DNA from 2 places in the Comamonas sp. Y33R10-2 genome. Region 1 is predicted to be linked to the other one. Evidence: predicted binding sites of a transcription regulator. Region 1 holds the regulator's gene; the other holds the start of a gene.
What was found. The regulator LexA, encoded in region 1, represses DNA repair genes until DNA is damaged. The targets are predictions, from matches to a motif close to ACTGTATNNNNATACAGT.
Positions count from the first base shown of each region.

Region 2: KUF54_RS01480 (LexA family transcriptional regulator) is a predicted target of LexA. The motif match lies at 11,279-11,296, and genes of this name have one in related genera.

Region 1 covers NZ_CP079925.1:1,504,409-1,519,106, reverse strand. The annotation lists gene lpxK (tetraacyldisaccharide 4'-kinase) at 320-1,369, shown strand; gene KUF54_RS06815 (Trm112 family protein) at 1,451-1,642, shown strand; gene kdsB (3-deoxy-manno-octulosonate cytidylyltransferase) at 1,646-2,422, shown strand; gene adk (adenylate kinase) at 2,858-3,514, shown strand; gene KUF54_RS06800 (asparaginase) at 3,598-4,674, opposite strand; gene lexA (transcriptional repressor LexA) at 4,776-5,450, shown strand; gene KUF54_RS06790 (hypothetical protein) at 5,637-6,149, shown strand; partial or broken gene KUF54_RS06785 (hypothetical protein) at 6,214-6,432, opposite strand; gene KUF54_RS06780 (hypothetical protein) at 6,431-7,213, opposite strand; gene KUF54_RS06775 (PLP-dependent aminotransferase family protein) at 7,347-8,828, opposite strand; gene KUF54_RS06770 (LysE family translocator) at 8,961-9,578, shown strand; gene mnmH (tRNA 2-selenouridine(34) synthase MnmH) at 9,669-10,721, opposite strand; gene KUF54_RS06760 (sodium:alanine symporter family protein) at 11,243-12,598, opposite strand; gene KUF54_RS06755 (TIGR02281 family clan AA aspartic protease) at 12,887-13,438, opposite strand; gene KUF54_RS06750 (DsbA family protein) at 13,586-14,353, shown strand; gene icd (NADP-dependent isocitrate dehydrogenase) at 14,512-14,698, opposite strand, start outside.
Region 2 covers NZ_CP079925.1:342,541-357,238, reverse strand. The annotation lists gene KUF54_RS01525 (methyl-accepting chemotaxis protein) at 1-595, opposite strand, end outside; partial or broken gene KUF54_RS01520 (site-2 protease family protein) at 810-1,477, shown strand; gene KUF54_RS01515 (tryptophan--tRNA ligase) at 1,520-2,821, shown strand; gene KUF54_RS01510 (response regulator transcription factor) at 2,905-3,618, shown strand; gene KUF54_RS01505 (FecR domain-containing protein) at 3,657-5,420, shown strand; gene KUF54_RS01500 (CHASE2 domain-containing protein) at 5,537-7,918, shown strand; tRNA gene KUF54_RS01495 (tRNA-Arg) at 7,979-8,055, opposite strand; one part of gene KUF54_RS01490 (IS3 family transposase) at 8,216-9,117, opposite strand; one part of gene KUF54_RS01490 (IS3 family transposase) at 9,117-9,366, opposite strand; gene KUF54_RS01485 (Y-family DNA polymerase) at 9,542-10,840, opposite strand; gene KUF54_RS01480 (LexA family transcriptional regulator) at 10,847-11,260, opposite strand; gene KUF54_RS01475 (autotransporter outer membrane beta-barrel domain-containing protein) at 11,449-14,698, opposite strand, start outside.

The DNA.
Region 1 (14,698 bases):
AATACTCAAACCCATGCTTGATCTAATCACCACGCAATCAAATTTACAACTACTAACACAACCTATCAACCAAGTTTTAAATAGAGTTCTCGCTCGAAAGCAAGAGTTGTTCTCGATTGTGGATATCACTCTTAGGCTATTTGACGCAAGCTAGGTCAATCGCACAAAGTGAGGCAACTTCGGCATTGTGGCTGTGGCACGCACTGGTTTATGCAATAAGTCGCTGACATCACCAACTCCTGAGACTTACATCGGCCAGATATACGCCAGCCCAGTTTCAGCGCCTAGCCTTGCTCTTATGATTCGAGCTCTTATGTCCATCAGCTCTACTAGCTCGCCCTCCCCAGCCTCCAAGCATTCAAGCGGTTTGCGCGCCATTTGGCGCCAGCGCGGTGCGGGTGCGTGGCTGCTTTGGCCTGTGTCAATGCTCTACGGTGCGCTGCAAAGCTGGAATGCTCTGCGCATGCTCAAGCAGCAACAGGCTGCCGGGGTCCCCGTCATCGTGGTTGGCAATGTGATTGCGGGCGGCGCAGGCAAGACCCCCGTCACTCAAGCCGTGGTAGCGCACCTCAAAGCCCAAGGCTGGCAGCCGGGCATCATCTCGCGCGGCTATGGCCGCAAGGTGGTGGCTGGACAAGACTGCCGCGAAGCCCTGCCAGACACTCCTGCCAGTGACGTGGGCGACGAGCCTGCTCTTCTTGCGCGCAGCACAGGCGTGCCGGTATTTGTGGCGGCCAAACGCATTGAAGCGGCTCTGGCGCTGCGCCAAAAGTATGCGCAGGTCAATGTCATCGTCAGTGATGACGGCTTGCAGCATTTAGCGCTAGCCCGAGACATAGAGCTGTGCGTGTTTAACGACGAAGGCGTGGGCAACGGCTTTTTGCTACCCGCTGGCCCGCTGCGCGAAGCTTGGCCACGCCCCGTTACCGCGGCACTGTATGCAGGCCAGCCGCCCCAGCCGCTAGGCTTGTCACCCGCTTTTGCACTGCAGCGCAGTCTGGGTGATGAGGTGCGCAACGGTTTTGGTCAGAGTATTCGCATGAGCGATCTCGCAGGCCAAAACGTTGAAGCCGTGGCCGCCGTCGCCCGCCCAGAATCATTTTTTGCCATGCTGGCAGATCAGGGCATTGCGCCCGCCGCCACGCAGGCTTTGCCTGATCACTATGATTTTGAGAGCTTCTCACGCAAGCTGAATAAAGACTCTACGCTGATTTGCACTGAAAAAGACGCCGTCAAACTGTGGCGCAACTACCCTGAGGCTTGGGCAGTGCCACTGCAATTGCAGCTGCCGCCGGCCTTTTGGGAGCTGCTCGATACGCAGTTAGCAGCGGCCAGCGCCCATATTCGCGGCCAAGGCTCCGCAGCCTGACTATCATTGGCACATTCATCGCCCTCTTTGCGGTGTCAGCCCACGGGTTGGCGCCCTCACCCCGTTTCGCAGGATTTCCCCATGGACGCCAAACTTCTTGAACTGCTGGTCTGCCCCGTCACCAAGGGCCCGCTGCGCCTTGATCGTCAAAATCAAGAACTCATCAGCCACAGCGCACGCTTGGCATACCCCGTGCGTGACGGCATTCCTGTCTTACTGGAAAACGAAGCGCGCACGCTCAGCGATGACGAATTGGATGACAGCCAGTACTAAGCCATGAGCTACACGGTACTGATCCCCGCCCGCTTGGCCTCTACCCGCCTGCCCGGCAAGCCACTGGCCGATATTGCCGGCCTGCCCATGGTGGTGCGCGTGGCGCAACGTGCAGCGCTTGCTGGCGCGGCGCGCTGCGTGGTGGCTGCAGACGATGCAAGCATTGTTGCAGCCTGCGTCCAGCACGGCATTGAAGCCATCCTCACCCGCACTGATCACCCTAGCGGCAGCGACCGCTTGGCCGAAGCCTGCACGCAATTGGGGCTGACAGGCGACGATGTGGTGGTCAATGTGCAGGGCGACGAGCCCCTGATTGACCCCGCCTTGATCGACGCCGTAGCCAAACTGCTGCTCGCCCGACCCGAAGCGAGCATGGGCACAGCAGCCCACCCGATTGATAGCCTGACGGACTACCGCAACCCCAATGTGGTAAAGGTGGTGTGTGATGCCCAGGGGCTGGCCAGTTATTTCAGCCGCGCGCCCATTCCCTTCTCGCGCGATCACGCCGATGAAGCGTGGTGGAAGACGGCTACGCCCAAAGCAGGCCATGCAAGCTTCTCGCCGCTGCGCCATATCGGCATCTACAGCTACAAGGCCGGTTTTCTGCGTGCATTCCCACAACTCTCGCCCGCGCCGACTGAGGCCATGGAGCAGCTAGAGCAACTTCGCGCCCTGTGGCACGGTCACCGCATTGCCGTGCACATTACCCCCGATGCACCCGGGGCTGGCGTTGACACCCCTGAAGATCTGGAACGCGTGCGCGCCGTGTTTGAACATTAAGAAGCTGCTTTTGATCTGAACCCAAGCCTGTGCACCAAAGTAGCACAGGCTTTTTTCGTAGAGGTTTCGTATCAGTTTCTTATAGGTTTCGCAAAAGATCAGGATTTGATGGGCGCTGTAGTTTTAACGCGCAAGCTTGGCTCTAAAAAAGCCTAAGTCCAGTCGTGGCAAGCACTGCTAGCTATACTTTCCACCTAGTCCAAACAGCGCATGTGCCCACAAGCACGCAGGCCTTATAACTAAAGCCATCGCGTTTGCACCGGATACACGCATTTTTTTGGTCCGCATTGGCGACAGTCTTGACTGTGAAAATAAGCCTGCGCTGGCCTTGTGCATGCTATCCTTGCCCGCTAAAAAATACAGCTCAGGGACTACAGACGTCCACCCGTTTCCCTGAGCTTGTCAAAAAAATTTCTACTCTCCTCAAGGATTTCCATGAAACTGATTTTGTTGGGAGCTCCCGGCGCCGGTAAAGGCACTCAGGCAACCTTTATTTGCCAAAAGTACGGTATCCCTCAAATCTCCACCGGCGACATGCTGCGTGCAGCAGTCAAGGCTGGCACCCCTCTGGGTCTGCAAGCCAAGGCCGTGATGGATGCAGGCCAGCTGGTCAGCGACGATCTGATCATCAATTTGGTCAAAGAACGCATCTCTCAAGAAGACTGCGCCAAGGGCTTTTTGTTTGACGGCTTCCCCCGCACCATCCCTCAGGCCGACGCCATGAAGGCTGCTGGCGTGAAGCTGGACTATGTGCTGGAAATCGACGTGCCCTTTGAAGCCATCATCGAGCGCATGAGCGGCCGCCGCAGCCACCCCGCCTCGGGCCGTACCTACCACGTCAAGTTCAACGCCCCCAAGGTCGAAGGCAAGGACGATGTGACCGGTGAAGACCTGGTGCAGCGCGAAGATGACAAGGAAGAAACCGTCAAGAAGCGCCTGGATGTGTACAGCAGCCAGACTCGCCCTCTGGTGGACTACTACAGCAACTGGGCCAAGGCCGACGCTGCTGCTGCCCCCAAGTACCGCGCTATCAGCGGCACAGGCACCGTGGAACAAATCACCGAGCGCGCCTTCGCTGCTCTGGCCGAATAAGCCACCTCAGACCACAAAAAAGCGCCTTTTAGGTGCTTTTTTGCTTTGCAGTCCATATTTCATATAGACCTACAGCTATAAATTTATGAGCAAACGAGGTACAGCATCAACGCAATACGCGCCTTGCTGGGCGGCAGTAGCACCGTATCTAGACGATCCTCCCCTTCAGCTTGAATAACATGGGCTGCGATTTCATCACAGCCAAGATGTGTCTCAGCCCCGCTATGAGCTTTGCTAATAACTTTGCAATTACCGCGACTTTTCACTGACTGCGCACCCACCACTTGCCCCTCCAAGCAGCGCGTGGTGAGCCAGACACTCACGCCCTGCGCTTTGGCCTCAAGCAGCGCCTGCTTCATCGCCTGATGAAGCGAGCCATTACCCGTGCCCGCCACCACCAAGCCCTGCACGCCAGCAGCCACCAAGGCCTGTACAGCGCGCGCGCTTTGCAAAGCGCCTGACTGAACAATCTCTACCCAAGGCAGCTCATCTGAGGCCAGCAACTGTTCAAGCCGCACCACATCCAAGCCTGAGTATTGCGCCGCAGCGCGCCCCAGCCAGCGCACACGCCCTTCTTCCACATAAGCGCATGGCCCGCCCTCATAAGAGCGCAGCGCATTCAAACGGTAGGGGTGTACCTTGAGCACCTCACGCGCCGCGTGCACTTCACCGGCTGCAACGACCCATACACCAGCGCCTCCATCTGCAGCAACCACCACCGCATCACGCAGGTTCTGCGGACCATCGGCTTGCAGCGATGTCGCCGGGCGCATGGCGCAGGTCAGCACTACGGGCTTAGTCGGCTGCAGCAGCAGTTGCAGCAGCCAAGTGGTTTCTTCCAGCGTGTCCGTGCCATGCGTAATCACCAGCGCTTTCGTGCCCGCATCGTCCAGCCCCGCCTTCACAGCCTTTAGCAGGCTGCGCCACACTGGCCAATCCATGTCCTTGCTGTCAATTTGGGCAATTTGCACGGCATCCAGTACTTCACCCAGCACCACATCCGCGCCACCACCAATCAACTGTGGCAAATCTGGCACAGCGGCCAAAAGCCCTGCCACACTGAGCTGCCCCGCCACGTAGCCCACACCCTGCGTGCTGCTCTGGGCCTGCCCTGCAATCGTGCCGCCTGTACCCAAAATGACAATCTTTGCTTGTGGCACTTGCTCTCCATAAAAAACTGGTTAAAAATACAGGTACTGTATAAACACACAGATTAAAAATCTCACTAGGCCCAGCCTACTGAAAGACCGGAAGCCCAGACATGCTAGACCACCCTAAGCTCACTCCCCGCCAGCAGCAGATTCTGGACCTCATCCAGTCCAGCATTGCGCGCACTGGTGCGCCGCCTACCCGAGCCGAGATTGCCAGCAGCTTCGGCTTCAAATCTGCCAACGCCGCTGAAGAGCATCTGCAAGCACTGGCACGCAAAGGCGTGATTGATCTGGTCAGCGGCACATCGCGTGGCATTCGGCTGCGCGCTGACACTGTGCGCAGCATCAATGCCGCGCGTGGCAACAGCTTTGCTTTACCACTGAGCAGCATGGCACCACTGGTTCTACCCCTGGTCGGTCGCGTCGCTGCCGGCTCGCCTATTTTGGCGCAGGAACATATCGACCAGAGCTATTCTGTTGAGCCTAGCCTGTTCGCTGCCAAGCCCGACTACCTGCTTAAAGTACGCGGTATGTCTATGCGCGATGCCGGCATCATGGATGGCGACTTGCTGGCAGTCCAATCCACCCACGAAGCGCGCAACGGCCAAATTGTGGTTGCCCGCTTGGGTGAAGATGTCACGGTCAAACGCTTTAAGCGCACCCCGCAAGGCATTGAGCTGCTTCCCGAAAACCCCGACTACAAAGTCATTCATGTGGATCCTGAAGAGCCCTTCGCCATCGAAGGTCTGGCCGTTGGCCTGATCCGCAACACCATGTTTATGTAGTCACAAGGCTAGTCATCAGCTTGCCGCCATCTCACCGCGGCAAGCTGATCCTCTATACCTTTCACTTTCCCTCTCCAGCCCAGGTGGTAGGCGCGAAGCAGTTTTGCTTCGCCCTGGGCGGAGCTTTGCCTTAAAACGCAATCCTGCCCTTATCTGTGCCGCAAGGCTATTAAGAGGAGTTGCCACATGGGATTCGCCACATCTTTGCAGTCTTTGACCCGCTTGAGCTTGAAAGTACTGCCCTTCGCTTCGGCCACAAGCCTGAGCTTTGAGTCCAGCAATAGCAAGAGCATCAAGAGTTCAGAGACAACTGAGTCTGAGCCAGCTTCTTTCATCCCCAGCTCTTTTGAGACTGAGGAATTCAAGTTGACGCACACCAGCATCCCCTTCATGCGCGCCAACCGCTCGCGCCGGCGCAGCAGCAACAGCATCAATACTGGCGCACGCGTTAACAGCAAAGCAAAGGCCAACGCGGCTCATATAGCCGCTACCCAATTACCTCTGGCTTTGCCTGCGCAAGCCGGCCCAGCGCCAGTGTTGTCAGCTACCGCAGCCTCCACAGCCGCCTCGGGACAAGTCAAAATCTTGCAGCGCGAGCCCCGCAAGCAGCCTGAGTGCATGTACATATCTGGCCGCATGGCCGATGTCTGCGCCGCCCTAGAGCGCATGGCACTCAACGAGCAAGCTCTACAGGCATAAAGCTGGGGCTTCGCAGCTCATCCCAAACGCAGAATTTCGGTTTGCTGAGATATGTTCTCTGCCCTCAGCGCACCGGTAAAAACTGCAGAAATGGCCCGGCCACCAACCCCTGCGCATAGCCGATTACGGAGCGCCGGTAGCGCTCTGTGGTGTAGTCTGCAATCAGATCAAGCCGGCCAATGATCTTGCCCATCTCCCGCTCAAAACTCAGATTATTAGCTTCCTCACTCATCTGATTCGATAGCAGCAAGGGCTGGTTTGCTGAGATATGTTCTCTGCCCTCAGCGCACCGGTAAAAACTGCAGAAATGGCCCGGCCACCAAGCCCTGCGCATAGCCGATTACGGAGCGCCGGTAGCGCTCTGTGGTGTAGTCTGCAATCAGATCAAGCCGGCCAATGATCTTGCCCATCTCCCGCTCAAAACTCAGATTGTTAGCTTCCTCACTCATCTGATTCGATAGCAGCAAGGGCTGGCCAGACGCAGCTTTGCGTGAGTTCAAAATCCAGTTGGCAATTTCCAAATTGCGTGCGGCATTAAAGACATGCTGCGGCTCCAAGCCATCCACCAGCGTAAAGCTAGTGCGCCCGCCATGCGAGGTAATCAGCATATCGGCGGCGGCGTAGATAAAGGCTGCTACCCGGTCGCCCTCAAACTCAGGCTGCAATGCCAGCGACAGCGCCGCCACATCGCGCTTGCCCTGCAGCTCATGCCACGGCTGTCGCTCTGTTACGGCTATGCGCACATAGGTAATTGCGGCCTCACGGCTTGTGGCGGTCTTTTTCCATTCAGCGGGGTTGCGACGATAGAGCTTGTCCATGATGACAAACAGGTTCTGCAAGTTCTGCTTCATGGCCAGCGTCGCCATGCGGTTGCTGTCGGACTGAAGCAGCTCGCGTGAGTGAAAGCTTTCACCTTTAACTTCGCCATGGTTGGTTGGCGCACTGGAGCATGCGGCCAGTCCCGCAACTAATAGAACAAGCAAAAATAGCAGCCGCATTAACCGTGAACCGAGGCTGGCGCAGTGGCTGGAAGCGTTACGAAGCAAGGCTGGTGCTGCAATCATGCTACAAACATAACAGCAGACAACGCGCTATCACGTACGCCAAAGCCCTGTGATTGTTATCAATCGTGAATGCAAAAAACGCTGCGAGCAGGCGAGCTAAACGACGGAAGTATCAACTTAAATAAAGACTTAATTACCGACGTAATTGCTTAAGAATCTGCTCCAGCAGCATCCACGGTGCCGCTTGGTCGGCCATGGCCACCGGCACACGTAGCATGCGGCTGGTCGCTTGTTGGGGCGAAAACAAAACGCCCGGCGCCAGCAGCAAATTTTTCAGGGCCGCCTGTCTTGCCAGCACCTCGGTGTCGACCCCGCAGTCGACCCAAGCAAAAGTGCCAGCCACGGGCTCATGCACGGCATGACAGTCCAAAGCTTCGAGTTTGCGCAGGCAGCGAATGCGCGCCCTGTCCACCCTGTCACGCAGGCGATCTACATGCTTGCGGTAAGAACCATCGGCCAAAATGTGATGCACGATGTGCTCAGCCGGCAGCGATGAGGTCAGGCCTGAGAGCAGCTTCATGTCAGTGAGGCGGTGGACATATTCAGGCTTGGCAGCGATATAGCCCACACGCAGGCCACCTGAGAGCGTTTTGGAATATCCGCCCACCAAAATCACGCGTTGCAGCCTATCCATGGCCGCCAGGCGCAGCGGCATAGCGCCCAGGAAATCGGCGTAGGTGTCATCTTCCACCAGCAAAAAATCATGCCGCTCGGCAATGCGCAATACCTCATGGGCCACGCCTGCAGACAGACTCAAGCCCGTGGGGTTGTGCACTGCGGTGTTGAGGATAAAGAGCTTGGGCTGGTGCTCCTGCGCAAGCGACTCAAGCGCCAGCACATCCGGGCCACCGGGCAAGCGCGGCACGCCGACGATGTTCACACCCATGTATTTCAACCGCCCGAAGATCAAAAACCAGGCCGGATCTTCCACCAGCACGGTATCGCCGGGGCGTAAAAAGCAGCGCACGATAAGGTCTAGCCCTTGCGTGACGCCGGCCACCGTCATCAAATTCATCGCAGGGTGGGCTGGTACCTCTTGCGCCTGCAGATACGAGGCAATGTGCTGGCGCAGCGGGGCAAAGCCTTGCGGCACGCCGTAGCCCAAAAGACTTTGTTCGGCCCGCGCACCTTGGCGCGTAATGGCCCGCATTGCACCCGTGATAAGGCCCTGATCCATCCAGCTCGATGGCAGACAGCCGGCACTGCCTGTGCCGTCTTCGTTTTCACCAAAGATGCCTCGGAGCAAATAAGCTGTATCAAACTCCACCACCTGCGGCGATACAGACTCGGCGGGCGCGGTGACCGAACGCTGGCTCGCCACATAAAAGCCACTGCCGCGGCGCGACACGATCAAGCCCTGCGCGGCCAGCCTATCGTAGGCCTGCACCACGGTATCGCGGCTGACGCCTGCGGTTTGTGCCAAGGCCCGCACCGATGGCAAACGCACACCAGCGCGCAAGCCGTGATTGCGCACCAGCGAGCCGAAATGCTCCACCAACTGCTCAGCCAGCCCGATGGAGCCAGAGCGAATAGGCTGCCACCCCCAGCTGACGGAGGCTGATAACGCGGCAGCACCCGCCTGTGTGGATAACGATTGTGATTCGGAGTCAAGCATGGTGGGTTTTCAACTGTCAGGGTTGCACTAGCAGGCCAACTCATCAGCTGGCATGACAAAGTGTACTGCCACTGTACTGAAGCCAGCAACTAACATTGGGCACACTTCACGCATCAACGCCCTGACGCCACCATGCCCATGCTGCCCGAATCACTCTCGTTTGTATTGCCACTGGCCATGTTTGCCTTGGTCAGCTCCATCACACCCGGCCCTAACAATGTGATGCTCACTGCCTCAGGCGCCACCTTTGGCTATCGTCGCAGCGTGCCGCATATGCTGGGCATCTGCTTAGGCGTAGTGGTCATGGTGCTGCTTATTGGCGCAGGCCTTGGCCAAGTTTTTGAGGCCGAGCCACGCATCTACACCCTGCTCAAATATGTGGGCGCGGCTTATTTGGTGTGGCTGGCTTGGAAGATTGCACGCGCAGGCAGTGTGGATCAAGGCCAATCTGGCCAGCGCCCGTTTGGTTTTTGGCAGGCCGCCGCCTTTCAGTGGGTCAACCCCAAGGCATGGATCATGGCGATCGGCGTGGTCGCCACCTATACGCCGCGCGATGGTTTTTTTGCCAACCTGCTGCTGTCCGCTCTAGTGCTAGGACTGATCAACTACCCAAGCATTAGCGTGTGGACCCTCTTTGGCAGCACAGTAGGACGCGCATTGCGCACACCCAAAGCACTGCGTACTTTTAACGGCGTGATGGCGGGGCTGCTGCTGCTATCGCTGGTGTCGATTTTTGTCGAGCACGCTTAAATAGGCTTGGGTCTGTTGAGAATTGACCGAAGAGCGCGTTGTGGCAAGGCCATACAACAACGTACCAAGGGTAGCGTTAGCGGCTTTTAATCATGCCTGCAGCGCCCTGACTTGCTGAGCCAAACGGGCAATCGCCGCATCAGACAAATCATCGGCCTGCAGCACTTGGCGGGTAGGCCACTGATCAAAGTGGTTGGACTGCGAACGCTCGTAATGCGGGTCATAGTGGCGCAGCATCAGCTCTTCAAACAAGGGCGATAGTTCTTTGGTTAGCGCCCATTGCTGCCAGCGGCCTATGACTTCGTTGCCATGCAGCTCTTTGAGCCAGCCCAGCTTGCCAGCCAGCGCTTCAGGCTCATCGCCCAGATACGCATAGTCGTGCAGCAGATACGACAGACGAGCAGACTCAGTGGCGCGCACCTCAATGACTGGGGCCTTATGCAGATGCGTGACCAGCGGCAGCGGCAGACCGATACGGCCTATTTTTGCGCTTTCACCTTCCAAATAAACGGGGCGAGACAGGTCAAACTGCTCTAGCTTTTCAGAGATCAAGGTCTCAAAGCGCTTTTGGCTAGGCTGCTCTATGCCGGGCAAATTACCCAGTAGTGAGCCTTTGTGATTGGCAAAACCTTCCAAGTCCAGTACCTGCTCACCACTTTCGGCCAGCGCATGCAGCACCCGGGTTTTGGCCGAACCCGTTGCGCCGCACAGCACACGCATTTGCACTTGGGGAAGCAAGGTTTCCAGCTGCTCAATCACATGGCTACGAAAGGCCTTGTAGCCGCCGGCGAGTTGCTGCGCGTCCCAGCCTACTAAGCGCAGCCAAGTCACCATAGAGCCGCTGCGCAGGCCGCCGCGCCAGCAGTAGACCAGAGGCTTCCAGTTGGCGGGCTTATCGGCAAAGGTTTCGCGCAGGTGGCGCGCCAGGTTTGCCGCCACGTAGGAGGCGCCCAGACGCTTTGCCTCAAAAGGACTGACTTGCTTGTAAATGGTGCCGATCTCAGCGCGCTCAGCATCGCTGAGCACGGGGCAGTTGATGGCGCCGGGGATGTGATCCAACGCAAACTCGCTGGGCGAGCGGGCATCAATCAGAGCTTTGTACTGGTGGCGTTCAGGAACGCGAACGGGCTGGCGATGAGACAAGGCAGACTATCTATGGCTGTACCCATACGGCCCAAGACCGCGGGGCAATGGCATGAAGTCGGGCAGAGGTCAGGCTGCTGAAGGCAGTGATCTCGGGAGATCTGACTCGATGCTCGGCAACATGAAGAACCTGCTACCCCTGTCACAAACAGAACCAGAAACAGGCCACGAAGCCAGGGCGTGGATCGAGCCTCGATACGCACAAACGCCGCAGCGATTGGGCTCGCAGCGATCATTCCCTGAAAAGCCGTATTTTCTCAGATGCTGCCTCCCGTGTCAGAGCGCCACACCCAAAACCGCACAGGGCGCTGATGCATACACACCAGCGCCCTGTTACTAACAAATTGGGCTCGCAGCGATCATTCCCTGAAAAGCCGTATTTTCTCAGATGCTGCCTCCCGTGTCAGAGCGCCACACCCAAAACCGCACAGGGCGCTGATGCATACACACCAGCGCCCTGTTACTAACAAAATAGACCGCTAGTCCTGACAATTCAAGGACTAGCAGCTATCAAATTTGATTTAACGATCTTCTTCCTTGCGCGCAAAGTATTCGCGCGTGAGCTTCACAATCACGGGTGACAGCAGCAGCAAAGAGATCAGATTCGGTATCGCCATCAGCGCATTGAGCGTATCGGCCACCAGCCAGGCAAAATCCAGCGTAGCGACGGCACCGACAAAGGCGCTAATGGTCCAGAGAATGCGAAATGGCTTTTCGCAAATCGTGCCCACCAGATACGTCCAGCACTTCTCACCGTAGTAGGCCCAGCCCAAAATGGTGGTGAAGGCGAAAACGGACAAAGACAGCGCCAGCACATATTTGCCAATACCGGGCATGGCTGCCTCAAAGCTCTGGGTAGAAAGCACGGCGCCTGTTGCACCCGAGTTCCAGACGCCGCTGACCACAATGGCCAAACCTGTCATGGTGCAGACGATGATGGTATCGATAAACGTACCCATCATGCCGACAAGACCCGAAAAAACCGGGTCACGCGTAGCACCTGCAGATTGCGCAATACCGGCAGTGCCCAAGCCTGCTTCATTCGAGAAAATACCGCGCGCCACGCCCATGCGTATGGCCATCAACACGGTCGAGCCCAAGAAGCCGCCAGTCGCTGCTGTGGGATTGAAGGCCTGCTCAATGATCAGTGCAAAAGCAGCAGGAATGCGGTCCACATATACCCCCAGCACATACAGCACGCAAATTACATAGGCCACGCACATGGCGGGCACCAGCTTTTCAGCCACAGCGCCAATACGTTTGATGCCGCCCAGTACCACAGCGCCAGTCATCAGCGCCAGCGCCACGCCGGTCACCCAGTTCTCCAGACCAAAAGCGGTATGCATGGCCGATGCGATGCCGTTGGACTGCACCATAGAGCCAATGCCAAAACCGGCCAAGCCGCCGAACAGCGCAAACAGCGTACCCAGCCACTTCCACTTTTTGCCCAAGCCGTTTTTGATCGCGTACATGGGACCACCCACCCACTGGCCTTGGTCGTTTTTCTCGCGGTACTTTACCGCCAGCACCACCTCGCCATACTTGGTAGCCATGCCCAGCAGCGCGGTCATCCACATCCAGAACAATGCGCCTGGGCCGCCTACTGCAATGGCCGTTGCCACACCGGCAATATTGCCCGTGCCAACGGTGGCAGAAAGCGCCGTCATCAACGCCGCATAAGGGGTGATGTCGCCATCCGCCTTATCTCCGGGCTTGCGGCTGCGCCAGATCATGCGAAAGCCGCGCACGATGTTGCGCAGCGGCATAAAACCTAGGCGAATGTGAAGATAAAAGCCCGTGCCGAGAATCAGCACGATCATAGGAACACCCCAAACAATGTCGTTGAGGGTTTTAAAGAGTTGGGTTAACCAGTCCATTGATGTCGTCCGCCGCGCGCGATGAATGTACGCGGTCCGTTAAAAGGCAACAGTCCCGGAACATGTCTTTCACTCATGAGCATGGCGGGCGCACCAGCCGCTGCGAATCTTGTAAATCCGCTGCGCAGCACGCCTGTTCTGTTTGCCGGTTGGCAAAACCCTCGACTTTAATGCAGTCAGACAGGGCTTACAGCAAAAAAACCAGTACCCATGCTGCGAAAGCCTGCTGAGAATCGTTAAAGGACGCGGATTAAAGGCCTAGATTCGCGGCCCACATTAACGCCCTCATTAACGCCCCACATTGCGCGGGCGCAGCAGCATTTCATCACCGCTCATCTGCACATCAAAAAAACGCAGAAAGTTCTGTCCTAACAGTGCGTCGTCGCTGTCATCGCCGGTGTATCCCGTGCCCACGCGCACGCCGCTCACGCGCAAACTGGCAACGCGCACCTCATCGGCCACCACAATTCGGCCATCTCGATCGCCGTTGGCAGTGCGAAAGCGCACTTTCTCGCCGCCTTGCAGCCCTGCTTTTGCAGCGAGCACATCGGTCACGCTGACCGATGAGGCTCCGGTATCCACCAAAAAACTCACGGGCTGGTTGTTGACATAACCTTTAACGCGAAAGTGCCCATCCATGTCCCGCTCAATGCGCACTGTGCCGTCGGCCATTACCTTGGCCTGTGCAGGCTTCAAAAAATGCTGCATGGCCAGATACATCACCCCCAAGGCCACCAGCCAGAACAGCAAAAACAAAAACGTGCTGCGCCGGGCAACAGATTGCGGCGTGGGCTCAGACTTTTGGGGCGAACGCGGTGGCGGCGTAGCATTCATGCGCATGGCGACAAATTAAGGCTGATGAAGAAGCGGCCATTTTGCCGTGATAACGCTCAGGGTCTTCAGGCAAATGAAACCTATGGAGCAGCCCCAGCGTCTACATTGAGGCCCGTTTGTAATTTTGCGGGCCTTTTGAGGCCTCATCCACACATGACTACATCCACGGCTCCCGCCACCTTGGTGCTGCACTATATTTTTGATCCCCTCTGCGGCTGGTGCTACGCCGCAGCCCCACTGGTCAAAGCCGCGCGCGAGGTGCCCGGCATTCAGGTGCAATGGCATGCAGGAGGCATGTTGACTGGCGATCACACCCGCACCATCACGGCAGACTGGCGCGAAAAAGTCATGCCAAGCGACCAGCGCATTGCCGAAATGACTGGCCAGCCCTTTGGTGACGACTACTTCAACGGCCTGCTCAACGACATCGGCGCGCCACTCGACTCCGAGCCACCCACCACCGCCCTGCTAGCTGCTGAAGCGCTCTCAGGCCAAGGTCTGGAAATGCTGACAGCCCAGCAAAAAGCCCATTACGTGGACGGCCGCCGCATTAGCGATCCGGCAGTACTGCGCGAGCTGGCCGCAAGCATTGGCCTAGACAGCGCCGCCTTTGACGCCGCCTACGCCGAGCAAAGCGGCGCAGCAACCCATGCCCATATTGCCGACAGCCGCCAGTGGCTGGGCATGGTGCAAGGTCAGGGCTTCCCCACTCTGGCGCTGGAGTTTGACCACCCCGAACAACCCGGCCAGCGCGCCGTGCAGCGCCTTGAACTGGGCGAATGGCTGGGCGATGTAGAAGGCTGGAAACTGCAACTGGCGGAATGGGTAGAGCAAATCGCAGCCCTCAACCCACAGCAAGCCGGTGACAGCAACACCGACCCCAGCTGCGGCCCCGATGGCTGCGAGCTGCCCCAGCGTTAAAAACATCAATTCAAAATACAAAAACAGCCCTAAACGGGCTGTTTTGTTAACGGCGCTCGCACTGGACACACTCCAAGCCAGAGACACCAAGGAAGCGCCTCCGAGCACCGAGGGTGTCGTCCCCCTTCAGGGGGGAAGGCGCGCAGCGCCTCAGGGGGTCAGTCCATCAATGAAATGACCACATCCCCAAACTTCGAGCAGGAAACCTGTGTCGCGCCATCCATCAGGCGAGCGAAGTCATAGGTCACATGCTTGCTCAGAATCGCTTTTTCCAGCGACTGCACGATCAGGTCTGCTGGCTCGCGCCAGCCCATGTGGCGCAGCATCATCTCGGCGCACAAAATC
Region 2 (14,698 bases), 1.2 Mb from region 1:
CCGATGCGGTTACAGCCAGCGTACTTGCGGAATGCGCGCGCTCGGCATTTTGGCGCACCGTGATGGTGAGTTGTTCCATACTCGCAGCCGTCTCGGTCAGGGCGCTGACCTGCTGCTCAGTGCGGCTAGAGAGGTTGACGTTACCGGCATCAATTTCATAGGCTGATACAACCAGCGAATCAGTCGATTGCTGGATACGCCCCACCAGCTCAGTCAAGGTGTCTTCCATGGTGCTCAGCGCGGTTAGCAACCGGCCAAACTCTCCACTGGCATCAGACGAAAACTCTTGGCTCAAATCACCAGCGGCCACAGTTTCAGCAATCAAAATTGCCTTGCGCAAAGGCTCCACAATCCGGCGACGCAGAGTAAACAGCGACCATACGCAGGACACACATGCCAAAGCTCCCAGCGCCAGCAACCACCCACGCGAGTGCTGGACTTCAGCCACCAATTCTTGCGACTGCTTGGCAGTCAACGAGCCGGATTGCAGCACCGTCAACACATCCGTCATGACCACCCAAGAAATTCCCATTAGCGCCAGCACGAACACGCCGATGCTCAAAAACGCAACCACCAGTCGACTGCTTACCGTCATATTGCTCCCCTCGCTCAGCTGAGCCGAACTCTTTTTTATAGATTGATTTTTTTCCGCATACGGCCTGAGCTTTGGCATCACTCCAAATGCGGCGTAGCATTTTGCATGCATTCAAAACTTGCAGCCACGATGTGCAACCCGTATTTCATGTCCTAAAACTGATCTGTATCCGCACAAGACAACATCAATGCGCAGCGTCTGAGACAATCACACTGTGGAATTTACCCAACTCATACAAACCGTCCTGATCTACGCACTGCCCGTGCTGTTCGCCATCACCATCCATGAGGCGGCCCACGGCTATGCAGCGCGCCACTTTGGCGACAACACCGCTGCCATGATGGGACGCATCACGCTCAACCCCATCAAGCACATCGACCCCATCGGCACCATCTTGATGCCGCTAATGCTGTACTTCGCAACCTCAGGTGCTTTCCTGTTCGGCTACGCCAAGCCCGTTCCGGTGCGCTTTGACCAGCTGCGCAACCCCAAGCGCGACATGATTTGGGTGGCGCTGGCAGGCCCAGCCTCCAACTTTGTGCAGGCCGTTTTCTGGGGCTTCGTATTAATCGCACTGGTTGGCAGCGGCGTTCAAGAGCGCTTCTTTATAGAAATGTGCCGCGCCGGCATTTTGGTCAACTTGGTCATGTGGGCGTTTAACCTGTTCCCACTACCACCGCTGGATGGGGGCGCATTCTGGTCGGCCTGCTACCTTGGAAGCAGGCGCAATTCGTGGCCCGCATCGAGCCCTATGGCTTCTTCATCGTCCTGGCCCTTGTGCTTGCTGGCATCGTCGGCACTTACTGGCTGCGCCCTTTGATGAGCCTAGGCTACTCAGCCATCGACCTGATTCTTTACCCCTTTATGGCCCTGCTGCGCTGATTCCAGCGCCACAGCCTGCTATTGATTTTTGTTGTTGATCCTATGAGCACTACCCGTTTTCTGACCGGCATCACCCCCAGCGGCACCCCACACTTGGGCAACTACGCAGGCATGATGCGCCCAGCCATCGAAGCCAGCCGCGACAAAAAGGTAGAGAACTTCTACTTTCTGGCCGACTATCACGCCCTCATCAAGTGCCAGGACCCTGAGCGCGTGCAGCGCTCTACCATTGAGATCGCTGCCAGCTGGCTGGCGGCGGGTCTGGACCCTGAGCATGTCACTTTCTATCGCCAGTCGGACATCCCTGAAATTCCCGAACTGACATGGTTTCTGACCTGCGTGACTGGCAAGGGCATCTTGAACCGTGCCCATGCGTACAAGGCATCGGTAGACAAGAACCATGCCGCTGGCACCGAGCCAGATGACGGCGTGACCGCAGGTCTGTTCATGTACCCCGTGCTGATGGGCGCTGATATTTTGGTCTTCAACGCCAACAAAGTGCCCGTGGGCCGCGACCAAGTGCAGCACCTGGAGATGGCGCGCGATATGGCTTCGAGCTTTAACCACATCTACGGCGGCGAATACTTCGCCCTGCCCGAAGCGGTGGTGGAAGAAAGCGTTGCCACCCTGCCCGGGCTCGACGGCCGCAAGATGAGCAAAAGCTACAACAACACCATTCCGCTGTTCGCCACCCGCGAGCAGCTCAAGAAGCTCATCAACGGCATCACCACCGACTCGCGTGCTCCCGGCGAGCCCAAGGAAGTCGAAGGCTCGGCCCTGTTCCAGATCTATCAAGCCTTTGCCAGCGCCGAAGAAACCGAGGCCCTGCGCCAGCAGTACGCCGCAGGCATTGCCTGGGGCGATGCCAAGCAGGCCTTGTTCGATCGCATCGACCGCGAAATCGCCCCCATGCGCGAGCGTTATGAATACCTGATCGCCCACCCTGCTGAGCTGGAAGAAATTTTGCAAGCCGGCGCCATCAAGGCCCGCAAGCTGGCCACCCCTTTGTTGCAGCAACTGCGCAGCGCTGTGGGCATTCGCAACCTGGCGCAAACCAGCAAAGCCAAGATCAAGACCGCAAAGTCCGCCCTGCCCCAATTCAAGCAGTACCGCGAGGCCGATGGTCAGTTCTACTTCAAGCTAGTCGCGGCCGATGGCCAGTTGCTGCTGCAAAGCCAAGGCTTTAGTGCCCCCAAGGAAGCGGGCCAGAGCATTGCTCAGCTCCAGCGCGAAGGCGCAGCGGCACTGGCTGCGCTCAAACCGCGCCTGCAATCGCTGGACGGCATTAGTGACGAACAAGTGACTCAGGCACTGGAGCAGTTGCAAGAAGCCGCACAGCAGTAAACTGTTTTAAAGAGAGAGCTGCCCGGGCACATCACGAATGCTGGGCAGCAGAGATTTAATCCTTCGCACGAAAGGGATGAAAAATGCGTATTGCCGCCCTAGATGACGATCCTCTGCAACTTGAGCTGTTGCGCCAAGTGGCCACCGATGCAGGCCATAGCTGCCACACCTTTCTGAAAGGCTCAGCGCTTCAGCAAGAGCTGCGCCGCGAGAGCTTTGACCTGCTCATCGTTGACTGGGAACTACCCGACACCAGCGGCCCCGATGTGGTGCGCTGGGTGCGCGAGCAGGTCAGCAAAGAGATGCCCATCATCTTCATCACCCACCGCAGCGAAGAGGCCGACATTGTGGAAGGTCTGGCCAGCGGTGCAGATGACTTCATGATCAAGCCCGTGCGCGTGGGCGAGTTGCGCGCGCGCATCGCCTCCTTGCTGCGCCGTGCCTACCCTATGGCGGCGCAAAGCGTGCTGACTTTCGGCCCCTACCGCTTCATCACGGCCACCAATGGCATTGAGATGGACGGCAAGCCCCTGGAAGTCACGCACCGTGAATACACGCTGGCGCTGACACTGTTTCAAAACTGGGGCCGCCTGCTCTCGCGCGATCATTTGCGCGAAGTCGTCTGGGGGCATAACGCCGAGGTGCAATCGCGCTCGCTGGATACCCATGTCTCGCGCCTGCGCAACTTGCTCAATCTGCGCGCTGGCCAGCCTTATGCCATTTCCGCTATTTATGGCTATGGCTACCGCTTGGATGCACCAGAAACCGCTGAGGCGCAAGCGCCCAGCGCTGCTTAATTTTTAATAGCATTCCCTCCATACACTGCCTCGACAAAATGCCTATTTGCCCTCAGTCCCGCTTTGCCACCCTCGCTTCGCTGCATGGTCTTGGCTCAGGTGCGCTCTGGGTAACCTTGGCCGGGTTAGTGGCAGCGACTGCAAGCCACGCTCAAATCACACCCAAGCCGCGCGGCGGCGACGTTATTGCCCACCGCGTAGTGGCTGGCGATACGCTGGAAGTATTGGCCGCCCGCTATTTGGGTGACCGCACGCGCTGGACAGCGCTGCAAAGCCACAACCGCGTGGACAACCCTTTTCAGCTACGCCCCGGCTCAGTGCTTGAAATTCCCACCCGATTGCTGCGCGCAGCCACAGCATCGGTGGAGTTTGTGCAGGGTGATGTGCGCAGCTCACGCTCTTTGAGTCGCTTGGCTGATTCCGCCGATGCGGCAAGCGCCGCTTCACAGCCTGTACAAAAAGGCCAGCTGCTGCAAGAGGGGGACTCGCTCAAGGTTCCAGCCAACGCTTTTGTGTCGGTTCGCTTGGTAGATGGCTCGCTGGTACGCGTGCAATCTGAGTCCGATATTGAGCTGCGCCAAATGCGCCGCAAAGGCCGCGCAGGCAGTTTGCAATCCATCTTGGACCTGCACGAAGGTGCGATTGAAGCCTCCGTGCCCAAACAAACCAATGGCGAGCGCCGCTTTGAAGTGCGCACCTTGGCGGCATCCACCAGCGTGCGCGGCACCCAGTTTTTGGTGCTGACCGATAGCCAAGGCCAAACAGCATCGGCGGTTGATGAGGGCTCGGTCGCTGTTCAGGCAGGCCAACCCTCAGCATTACTCAAACATGGCCAAGGCCTTGCTGTATCGAGCAGCGGCCAGTTAAGCCAACCCACAGCCATGCTCGCTGCGCCAGATACGGCAGCGTGGCCCACGCTTGCCGAAGACGCTAACTGGGTGAGCCTGCCTTTGCCGGTAATGCCCGGTGCGGTGCGCTATCAGATTCAACTAGCCACAGATAAAGACCTCACCCAAACCGTGCGCGGTGGCGTGTTCACCCAATCCCCAGCTCGTCTGACCGGGGTGGATGACGGCAACTACATTGTCGCCATTCGCGCCATCGATGCCCATGGCATCCCCGGCGCACGCAAAGTACAAGCGCTACGCGTTAAAGCGCACCCCGTGCCGCCACTTTATGAATCTCCCGCGCCGGATGCCATCATCGGTTTGGGCCAGCATGGCTTGCGGTGTACACAAGTCACTGAAGCATCGGCCTACCGAATTCAGGTGACAGATGCTGCAGGCAACTTTGCCCAGCCTTTGCTGGATGCCGCTGACCTCAAAGACTGCAGCTTGCCCGCCAATGAACTGGCCAAGCTCCCCGTAGGCGATTACCAATGGCGAGTCGCCAGCATTCGCACGCTGAGCAATGGTCAGATCGATTTAGGCCCATTTGCTGCCCCTCAAAAAATGAAGCTGGCCAACGCGCCTAAGTCGCCCGATCTACAACTAGATGGAAGCGCAGGTGAAGGTAGCCGCAACATTCGCTGGGCTGGCGAAGAAGGCCAGCGCTTTCGCATCGTCGTGGCAAGCGAGCCCAGCTTCGAAAAACCAGCCATTGATACCTGGGTGACTCAGCCGCAATGGAGCACACAAGACTTGCCTGCTGGCTCTTACTACCTGCAAATGCAAGTGGAAGATAGCAACGGACTGCGCAGTAATTTCTCGGCTGCGCGTCAGTTTCAAACCGGTAATTCGGTGACCTCGGTCGAGGGGCAGACACTGACGTCCGGTGATGGATCACGTCTGATGCGCCAGTAAAAACAATAGCTACCAGTCCAATAATTCAATGGGACTTCATAGGTTTTATGCCTTAAACCGTGGAATTACAAAGACTACTAGCTATGGTTTTATAACTGCTTCAACGCACACTCTGCATGACTGAAGCATCGCTCAACCGTCCAAGTCGTCTGCAAAACCTGCGCCTGAGCTGGCTGCTGCTCAGCGCCTTTTTGCTGGGCCTGACCTATTGGTTCAGCGGCAGCAACCAATTGGTGCGCGTCAACGGTATCATTCAAGACACCTCAGCTTGGTTGCACCAGCGCCCCGCATCGGCCGATATCGTCATTGTCGCTATTGATGACGACAGCATTGACAGCATTGGCCGCTGGCCTTGGCGCCGCGCCTTGCACGCTGGCGCACTGGAGCGCATTCAACAAGGCCAGCCCCGTGCTATTGGTGTTGACATCGTCTTTAGCGAAGAGGACTTGGACTACCCCGGCGACGACTTGCTACTGCAACGCTCTTTGCAAAAAAGCGGCAACACCGTCTTACCCATCACCCGTGATGCTCAAGGCGATGCCACACCTTCTTTGCAAAGTTTTTCCAGTGTGGCTGCGGCCCTAGGTCACACACAAATGCCTGTGGATGCGGATGGCTTGGTGCGCCGCTTTTACACGCAAGAAGGCAAGCACAACCAGCTTTGGTGGCATATGGCGCTCAGCCTGCATTGCGTAGGCGAAACCGGCCAAGCCTGCAAGCCCAATCAATCGACCCTATCCCCTAATTACTCCACACCTATTGCGGGCTGGCAAAGCCTGCAACCCCAGTTAATCGCTTTTGCCAAAGCAGCGCAAGACAAGCAGCAAAGCCATTGGTCCCCTTTCACCACCTATTCCTATATTGACGTTCTGCGCGGCAGCATTCCACCCGCAGCATTTCGCGGCAAATACGTGTTGATTGGCACCACGGCCACCGGGTTGGGCGAAAAATTCACCGCCCCCATTGGCTTTGATGCGCGGCTGATCTCCAACGTGGAAATGCTGGGCCATGTGCTCAACGGCATCTTGCTCGATACGCATTTGCAAGCCGCGTCCACCACCCTCAACCGCGCGCTCAATCTGCTAGCCGTCTTGCTGGGCCTTCTGGCACTCGCCTGGTTTGGCCCCTCTGGTGGACTGATTGCAAGCGCATTGCTGGCGCTGCTCAGCCTCCTCATCGCTGGACTGGCCCCACGATGGGGGCATGTTCAAACGGCACCGGCTGCAGCCCTTCTCGGCCTTTCACTCGCATACCCCTTGTGGAGCTGGCTGCGCTTGCGCGCCGCCACACGCTTTCTAGTCCTTGAGTTGCAAGATCTTCAAGGCCAAGGCTTGCCAACGCTGAGCACCAACGCCCTCAAAGGCGATGCACTAGACCAGCGCATTGCAGCCGTGGAACAAGCCTCGCGCCAGTTGCGTGCTCTGCACCATTTTGTGAGCGAAAGCCTGCGCCAACTGCCATCGGCCACCTTTGTCTGCGACCGCGGCGGTCGCGTACTGTTAGCCAATACATCCGCCTATCGCTACGTCGAAAGTCTGGGAAGCAGCCTCAAGCAAGGCGATGACTTGATTGTTCTGCTTGCCGGCCTGCACAACGCCACCAGCCACGACTACCGTTCTGCCAGTGCGACTACCCTACCCTCAGGCAGCTCACCCTTACTCAGTCGCAATGCACTGCAGCAAGCCACGCTCCCCCGGCAAAGCGAAGGCCGTGATACGCAGGGGCGCTATCTCATGCTGCTCAGTCAAGCATTTGAAGCACCACCGACCTCAGGCTGGCTGCTGACCCTCATCGATATCAGCGACCTGCGCAGCGCGCAGGCCCAGCGAGATCAGGCCATGCAGTTCATCTCGCACGACATCCGCGCACCTGTCGGCTCCATCATTACGCTGCTAGAAATGCAGCGCACCCACAAGCGCATCGATTCTGAAGATGTCTTGTTTGCCCGCATTGAAAGCTATGCCCAGTCATCACTGAAGCTAGCCGATGACTTTGTGCATTTGGCAAGAGCTCAGGAACAAAACTACCGCAATGAACGGCTAGAGCTTGGTCTGCTTGCTGACCAAGCCATATCAGACTGCTGGACACAGGCCCAGCAGCAAAACGTACAGCTCATGTTTGAGCTGCCTGAGACTGAAGCCAACGTACTCGGCGACCCCGGCCTGCTGCACCGCGCCATCATCAATTTGCTAACCAATGCCATCAAATACGGCAAACCACAAGACAGCGCCCAAAGCGCTGCGGTCGAGTGCCGGATTGTGGAGGACGCTCAAAGCTGGGGGATTTCCGTGCGCGATCACGGCCCCGGCATGGATGAAGCATCACTGGCCAAGCTCAGCCAGCCATTCGAGCGTCTAAAGCAGCATGAAGGCATGGACGGCGTAGGGCTGGGCCTTGCCTTTACCCGCACCGTGGCGCAGCGCCATGGCGGCAGCCTGCAAATCAGCAGCCGCTTAGGTGATGGAAGTACTTTCACCCTGTACATCCCAAAAGCCTGAAGTAGAACTCTAGACACGAAAAAGCCTCAGAACTTTTCAGTTCTGAGGCTAAACGTTTTTTGGTGCGGCTGGCAGGAATTGAACCCACGACCCCTTGGTTCGTAGCCAAGTACTCTATCCAACTGAGCTACAGCCGCATCATGGATGAATTGTAGCAGCGGAAAAATGCCTCTCAGACCAAATCAGTAATTTTTTACCGATTCGGTAAAGAAAAAGGCTGCCACCGAAAAGATGACAGGCTTGATGCAGATTTGGCAGGGCATCACGGACTTGAACTGGTGAATCGACCAGCTTTTCTTAGATAGCTGCCAGCCTCACGGAATTACGTCTCTCAAACTCTATTGGAGACAGACCATCAGCAGACGAATGTCTGCGAATGGGGTTGTAGAACATTTCGATGTAGCTGAAGACATCGCTGTGCGCCTCTTGCCTCGTAGGATAGGTTTTTCTGCGGATGCGCTCCCGCTTAAGCAACTGAAAGAAGCTTTCAGCAACTGCGTTGTCGTGACAGTTTCCTCGCCTGCTCATACTCGATTGCAGGTTGTGGCTAGCAAGGAAGCGCTGCCATTCATGGCTTGTAAATTGGCAGCCTTGGTCAGAGTGCACGGTCACGGTATTGCATGGTCTTCTACGCCAGAGCGCCATATGCAATGCATCCAAGGGCAGCTGGGTATCAATGCGGCTACCTGTTGCCCAGCCAACAACTTGGCGTGAGAACAGGTCAATTACCGTTGCCAGGTACAGCCACCCCTCATGAGTGCTGATATAGGTTATATCAGTCACCCAGACTTTGTTCGGAGCATGCACGGTGAACTGCTGCGATAGTAAGTTGGGAGCCACGACTGCTGGAGCACCTCCTCGCACACGAGGGCGTCGTCCGTAGCCTCGCTGAGCCTTTAACCCCTCACAGCGCAGCTGTCTTGCTACCCGGTGCCTGCTGCAGGTCTCGCCTAAGTCACGCATGTCCAATGTCAACTTGCGATAGCCATATACGCCACCGCTTTCTAGCCATGCCTGCTTTAGAAGGCCCAATAGACGCTGGTCATCGGCCGCACGTTGACTGAGCGGCCGAACCCTCCAAGCGTAGTAACCACTGGGGTGCAATTGCAGCACCCGGCACATGCGCACAACGCTGTAAATCAACTGGTGCTTGGCAATGAAGGCGTACTTCAGTCGCACTGGCGAGCGAAGTACGCCGCCGCTTTTTTTAGGATGTCACGCTCCTCGGTGACCCTTTTGAGTTCTGATTTGATACGGCGTAATTCTTCGCTTTGACTGACTTGCTCCTGCCGCTGAGCTGCGGGGATTTGCTGCAGTCGAATCCACTTATACAGACTATGCGTGCTCACGCCTAAACGGCGTGAGACGTCGGCTGCGCTGTGGCCGTGTTCCAAGATTTGCTTGACGGCCTCAATCCTGAATTCTTCTGGGTAGCGTTGTGCGTTCATATGGACTCCTATTTGAACGGAAATAGGAGGCTGTGAACTATCTACAAAAAACTGGTCGATTCAGGTGTCGCAACGATCACCCGAATCTGCCAAGTCTGGGCATCTATGCTGATGTGCAGTTTGCGCCATTGGCGGCGGCACTAAGCGGCGATTTTTTGTTTAAAAGCAGCTCAACCTAAGCTCTAGCAATGGGGATCTCATCAATTTTGGTGGTGTAGCGCGGCGTCCTATGCTCCTGCTTCATGCGCCAGCCGCTTTCATCGTGCTCGGGCACACCTGTGCTGGCCACATGCACTGTGCCCTTGCCAAAGCGCTTATTTACGCGGTCCATCACTTCCATTAACTTGCTTTGATCTCGGCACGGTCCCTCAAAAAGCAATTCGCCTTGCTGCTCAGTCACGGGGCACAAGTCCAGCAGCATTACACCGGCCTTGGAGAGTTGGTAGCCCGGCTCATATATCTGTCGCAATCCGCGCACAGCTGCACTCACTAAAGCTTTGGTGTCGCAGGTGTGCGGATGTAGCTGAACTACTGCTGACTTGTTAAACCTGCGGCCAGCGCTGAAGGGTGACGTATGCGCGAAAACAAGTACACCACCTGTATGCATGCCGCTGGCGCGCAGTTTCTCAGTCGCTCTGGTTGCAAATTCGCTCACTGCCTCTGTGAGGTGAGGCAACGTGGTGATGGGACTGCCAAAGCTTCGAGTGCAAGCGATCTGTTTCTTGGGTGGAGGGGCAAGCTCCATCGGTATGCAGCTCAGGCCCTGCAGCTCGCGCACTGTGCGCTCCAGAACTATGCTCCAGCCTTCACGCGCGGCATGGGCCGGCATCCTGGCCAGATCCAGCGCGGTCAATATGCCTTGCTCAGCCAGTTGTATGGAAATACGCCGACCTACACCCCAGATCTCGCCAGCAGCAGTGCGACCGAGAATTTCTGTGCGCTGCTGGTCTGACAGATCGACCCAATTACAGACCCGCTGCAGCTCGGGCGGGTAACTGCCCGGTTTGCGCTCAGCGTCTTTGGCAACATGGTTGCAGAGCTTGGCCAAAGTTTTGGTGGGCGCTAGGCCCACACAGGCGGGAATCCCTGTCCAGTTCAAAATTCGTGATCGTATGGCAAAGGCGCGCCGGGTCAGATCGCGTACGCCATCCAGATCCCCGATAAATGATTCATCGATGCTGTAGATCTCCTGCATGGGCCCTAGGCCAGCAGCCAGCGACATCATGCGATCGCTGATGTCTCCGTAAAGCTCAAAATTCGCCGAGAGGCAGACTAGGCCCTTGTGCTCAACCAGATCGTGCAATTGAAAAAATGGCTGCCCCATCTTGACGCCCAAGGCCTTAGCCTCGTCGGAGCGTGAAATGGCGCACCCATCGTTATTGCTCAAAACGACAACAGGCATGCCCTGCAAGGAAGGCCTGAAAGCCCTTTCACAGCTGACGTAGAAGTTGTTTCCATCAATGAGCGCGAACATACAAACTCAAGCAAAGCGCTTGATGCAAGATTTGACTACGCCCCAAATTTGCAGCTCCTGATTTTCTTTGGGAACGATGTCAGGGTATGTGGGGTTGCCTGCCCTGAGCTTGAAAACACCATCGGCGTTGTGCAAAGCCTTTACCGTGAACTCACTATCGACAATAGCTACAACGATGCTGCCATGGCGAGCGCGTAATGCGCGATCGACAACAATCAGATCGCCATCATCAATACCGTACTCGCGCATTGATGGCCCGGCCACACGCAGCAGAAATGTGGCTTGTGGATGCTCAACAAGCAGCTCGCCTATATCCAGCCTCTTGCCTGAAAAATCCTCGGCGGGCGACGGGAACCCTGCACGCACGCTGCAATCTGCCAAAGCCAGCTCAAGAGGCAATGCACTAAGAGCGGCGGGCATGCCTGGAATCACAAAACAACTGTTCATCCATACAGTGTATGTGCAATCGATTTTCCGTACTATTTCTAGATGTGCGATGTCTACTGCCAAGCGGCTCTGTTGCAACGAAGTGGAGCCCGCATTAATGCCATTCAACCCAAGGTCACTCCACACAAATGAAGATCGCTCGCTTGACTGTCAGAGACCCATTACCAACTGAATTTGGCCCCCGCTTTCGCTGCCCACGCCCTAGCCTCACCGCCATTTATAGAGCGTTGATACATGGCATTGCCAAACAACGTCCAATGAACTGAGGGCCGTGCTTCCAAGCCTGCCGTCAAGGTCACATCACGGCCGCGCATACTGTTCTCAAACATCACACCATTGCGGCCGTTCAAACCCGCAGCTTCCATAGTGGTTCTACCCCGAAATTCTTGCCCCAGGTCCAACCGTATCCAACCAGACATACGCTCACCGTCATGACGCAATCTCACCCCCACACGGGAGCGCAGCGAATCATGCCTGTCGTAGGTAAATTGGCCTGCCAGATCGGTGGATCTGTCCAGCTTCCCGGTCATCCAGCGCAGCTGAACCTGCGGTTCAATCATCCAGCCGCGCTCCATCTCGAATGCATGTCCAGCCTCGACCGAGGCAGCCCAACTATTACCCTGCGTTTTAGCAGTCGGGACACGAGTAGATGTGGCTTTCACGCGGTCCTGCATGCCCTGCGCCACTACGTCAACGTAGCTGCCATTGTTGCTCTGCAGCGACCAATAGCCACCAAGCGCTAAAGATTGCACATTGACCGAGCCTGCGCGCCAGCCCTGCGCATGGACTACATCGCCTTCAGTGTTGGTACTTGTGACGTAAACACCGCCTTGTGTTTTTGAACCATCGGCAGACCACTGATCCATGAGATGGGCGCCGAGTTGCAACGCATAGCTCTGATAATCAACGTTCGGACCTCTGGAGCCATATATGCCTGCCGCACTGTAGCGATGGCCGTGACGGCCCAATACTCTCGCCCACATGCGCGATTGCGGCTTAAGGCCCGAGCTGCCTGTTCGCTCATGAAAGCTATCCATAGCTAAAGCGTGATGCTGAAGTAGTAAGGCTGGGACCGCTGCGTGTAGAGAAACTTCTTGCCGATAGTTTGGTGCCGGCTGAGGCTCCACTGGAACTGGACCCGGAGGTGGAGGTTGAGGTTGAGGTGGAGTTGGAGTTGGAGTTGGAGTTGGAGTTGGAGTTGGAGTTGGAGTTGGAGTTGGAGTTGGAGTTGGAGTTGGAGTTGGAGTTGGAGTTGGAGTTGGAGTTGGAGTTGGAGTTGGAGTTGGAGTTGGAGTTGGAGTTGGAGCAGGTAACCTTGACGTCAAGTACCAGCTTTCATTGCTATTACGAACCAAGCTGTAATCATAAGCACCAGCAAAAACAGGCCCTCCTAGCTGGAACGCGCTAGGCGCAGTGCTTGCCCCATTTTGTGCGTCGACCACCAAAATGCCTTTGCCCGTAGTAGCTGCGCCCGCACCTCCCGCATTCGTCACCATAATCGCATTGGTACCAGTGACTACTCCTTTATTTACCACCAACCGGTCGCTTGGGGAGCTGTCGTCATCCAGATGTGTGTTCATGGCCAGGCTGCCCCCCATCACTCCTGTGAAGCTATCCACCGTAATTTGCTTGAAGGCGTTAGCAGCCGGTGCCTCAAAAATCACGCGCCCTGCATTGCGCACATTACTGAGCAATGAGTCGCCGGTCACCAGCCACGTACCTGTATTGTTCAGATTCAGGGTTGCACCAGCATATGTATTTGCCCCCCCTTGCATATACCCGCTCAAGGTGTTGCTCACATCAGCCTGACCGGCCGTAGCTTGCAAAACAACAGGTGCCCGGAAGTCACCGGAATTTGTCATTTGCAAAACGCCAGGGCCCAGCTTATTCAGTCCGACAGACTGCGCAAGCAGCTTGCCATCATTGACCACATGCATCTGACTGGTGGCGGCTACTGCCCCAGCAATCCCGACACCATCGGACATTACCTGACCCAAGTTCTTCACATCGAAAGTGCCTGTGCCGCTGGCCTGCAGGTTCATGCCGGTGGTGTTAGCGGTGATGCTGCCAGTGTTTTCAACCTCGACAGCCCCGCTGCTTTGGCTTTCGACCTCAACCCCAACTGCCGCCTTCACACTGCCAGTGTTACTCAAATGCAAACCCTGAGTATTCGTTGCCACCAACGTGGTGACCATGCCACTTTGGGATGCAGTAATGAACCCTGCATTCTTCACTAATGATTGGAAGCCGTTGTTACCACTCAGTGCAAAGCGCATGCCATCTCCAGCTGCTGCATTCAACTGCCCTGTATGTTCCACATCCGCAGATGCCGCATTCAACAGCACACCATGGCTGCCAGCCCCGGTTACAGCTGTGTTGCCAGCTATCTTTAAATTCACCGCACCCGTTGGTGTGTTGACTTCCACACCCTGAGCATTCGTCCCTGTGGTGGCGATGGCACCGGCCAAATCCAGATTGACATTTCCTTTCTCGGCGGGGTCACTGCTTGTAGACAGATTGACATATACGCCCCGAGAACCGGTCCCTGTTGTCACTATTGAGCTGCCTGCCAGAGTGCTCCACTTGCTGACACTGCCACCCTCCAAGAACAGGCCATGGGAATTGGTGTTACTGGTGTTGATCGTGCTGCCAGCACGAATGACGACATCATTGGCCAGCTTTTCCTTTGCATGAATGCCTGCTGAACCCAACCCAGTGGTCGTCAAATTGACAGAACCATTCAGCTCCAAGGTGTTACTCAGTTTGGTGGTATTAGCGACATCGATGCCATTAGCGCCCGTACCTGAAGTGTTAACAACTACATTCGAGATTTTTAATGTATTGGCGAGATTGGCACCCGAAGTTCCATTGGCACGGACATCAACAGTGCGCACCAGCAAACCATGACTGCCTGTGCCCGTGGTTTTGACAGTGGTCTTTCCTTGAAGATCGACCAAAGTAGCAGCGGCTTGCACTTTGGAGCCAACTACAGCACCCAGATTCGGGCTATCAGAGACGACACCGTACGAATCTTGCCCACTGGTTGTAACAACAGTGTCCCGATTGACCGTCAAAATGCCACCTGAAGTTGCATACAGCCCCATGCCAGAATTACCGGTGGTTGTGATAATGGCACTGCCCACAGTTACGAACCCCTGCTCAACCTGTGAGTTACTGCCAGCCACAATGCCCAACCCAGTTGCGCCAGTTGTGTGCACTATGACTTCACCCGAAACAACAATCCTTCCCAAAGAACGCGTTTGCAACCCGTAGGAATTAGTTCCAATGGTAGTTGCGTTGACGGAATTCAAAACAATAGAGGCTCCGCGCTGCGCGAGGATGGCATTTCTATTAACATTATTTCTGATCACGACCACAGCATCTGTATTGCTGCCATCGATCCGGCTGCCT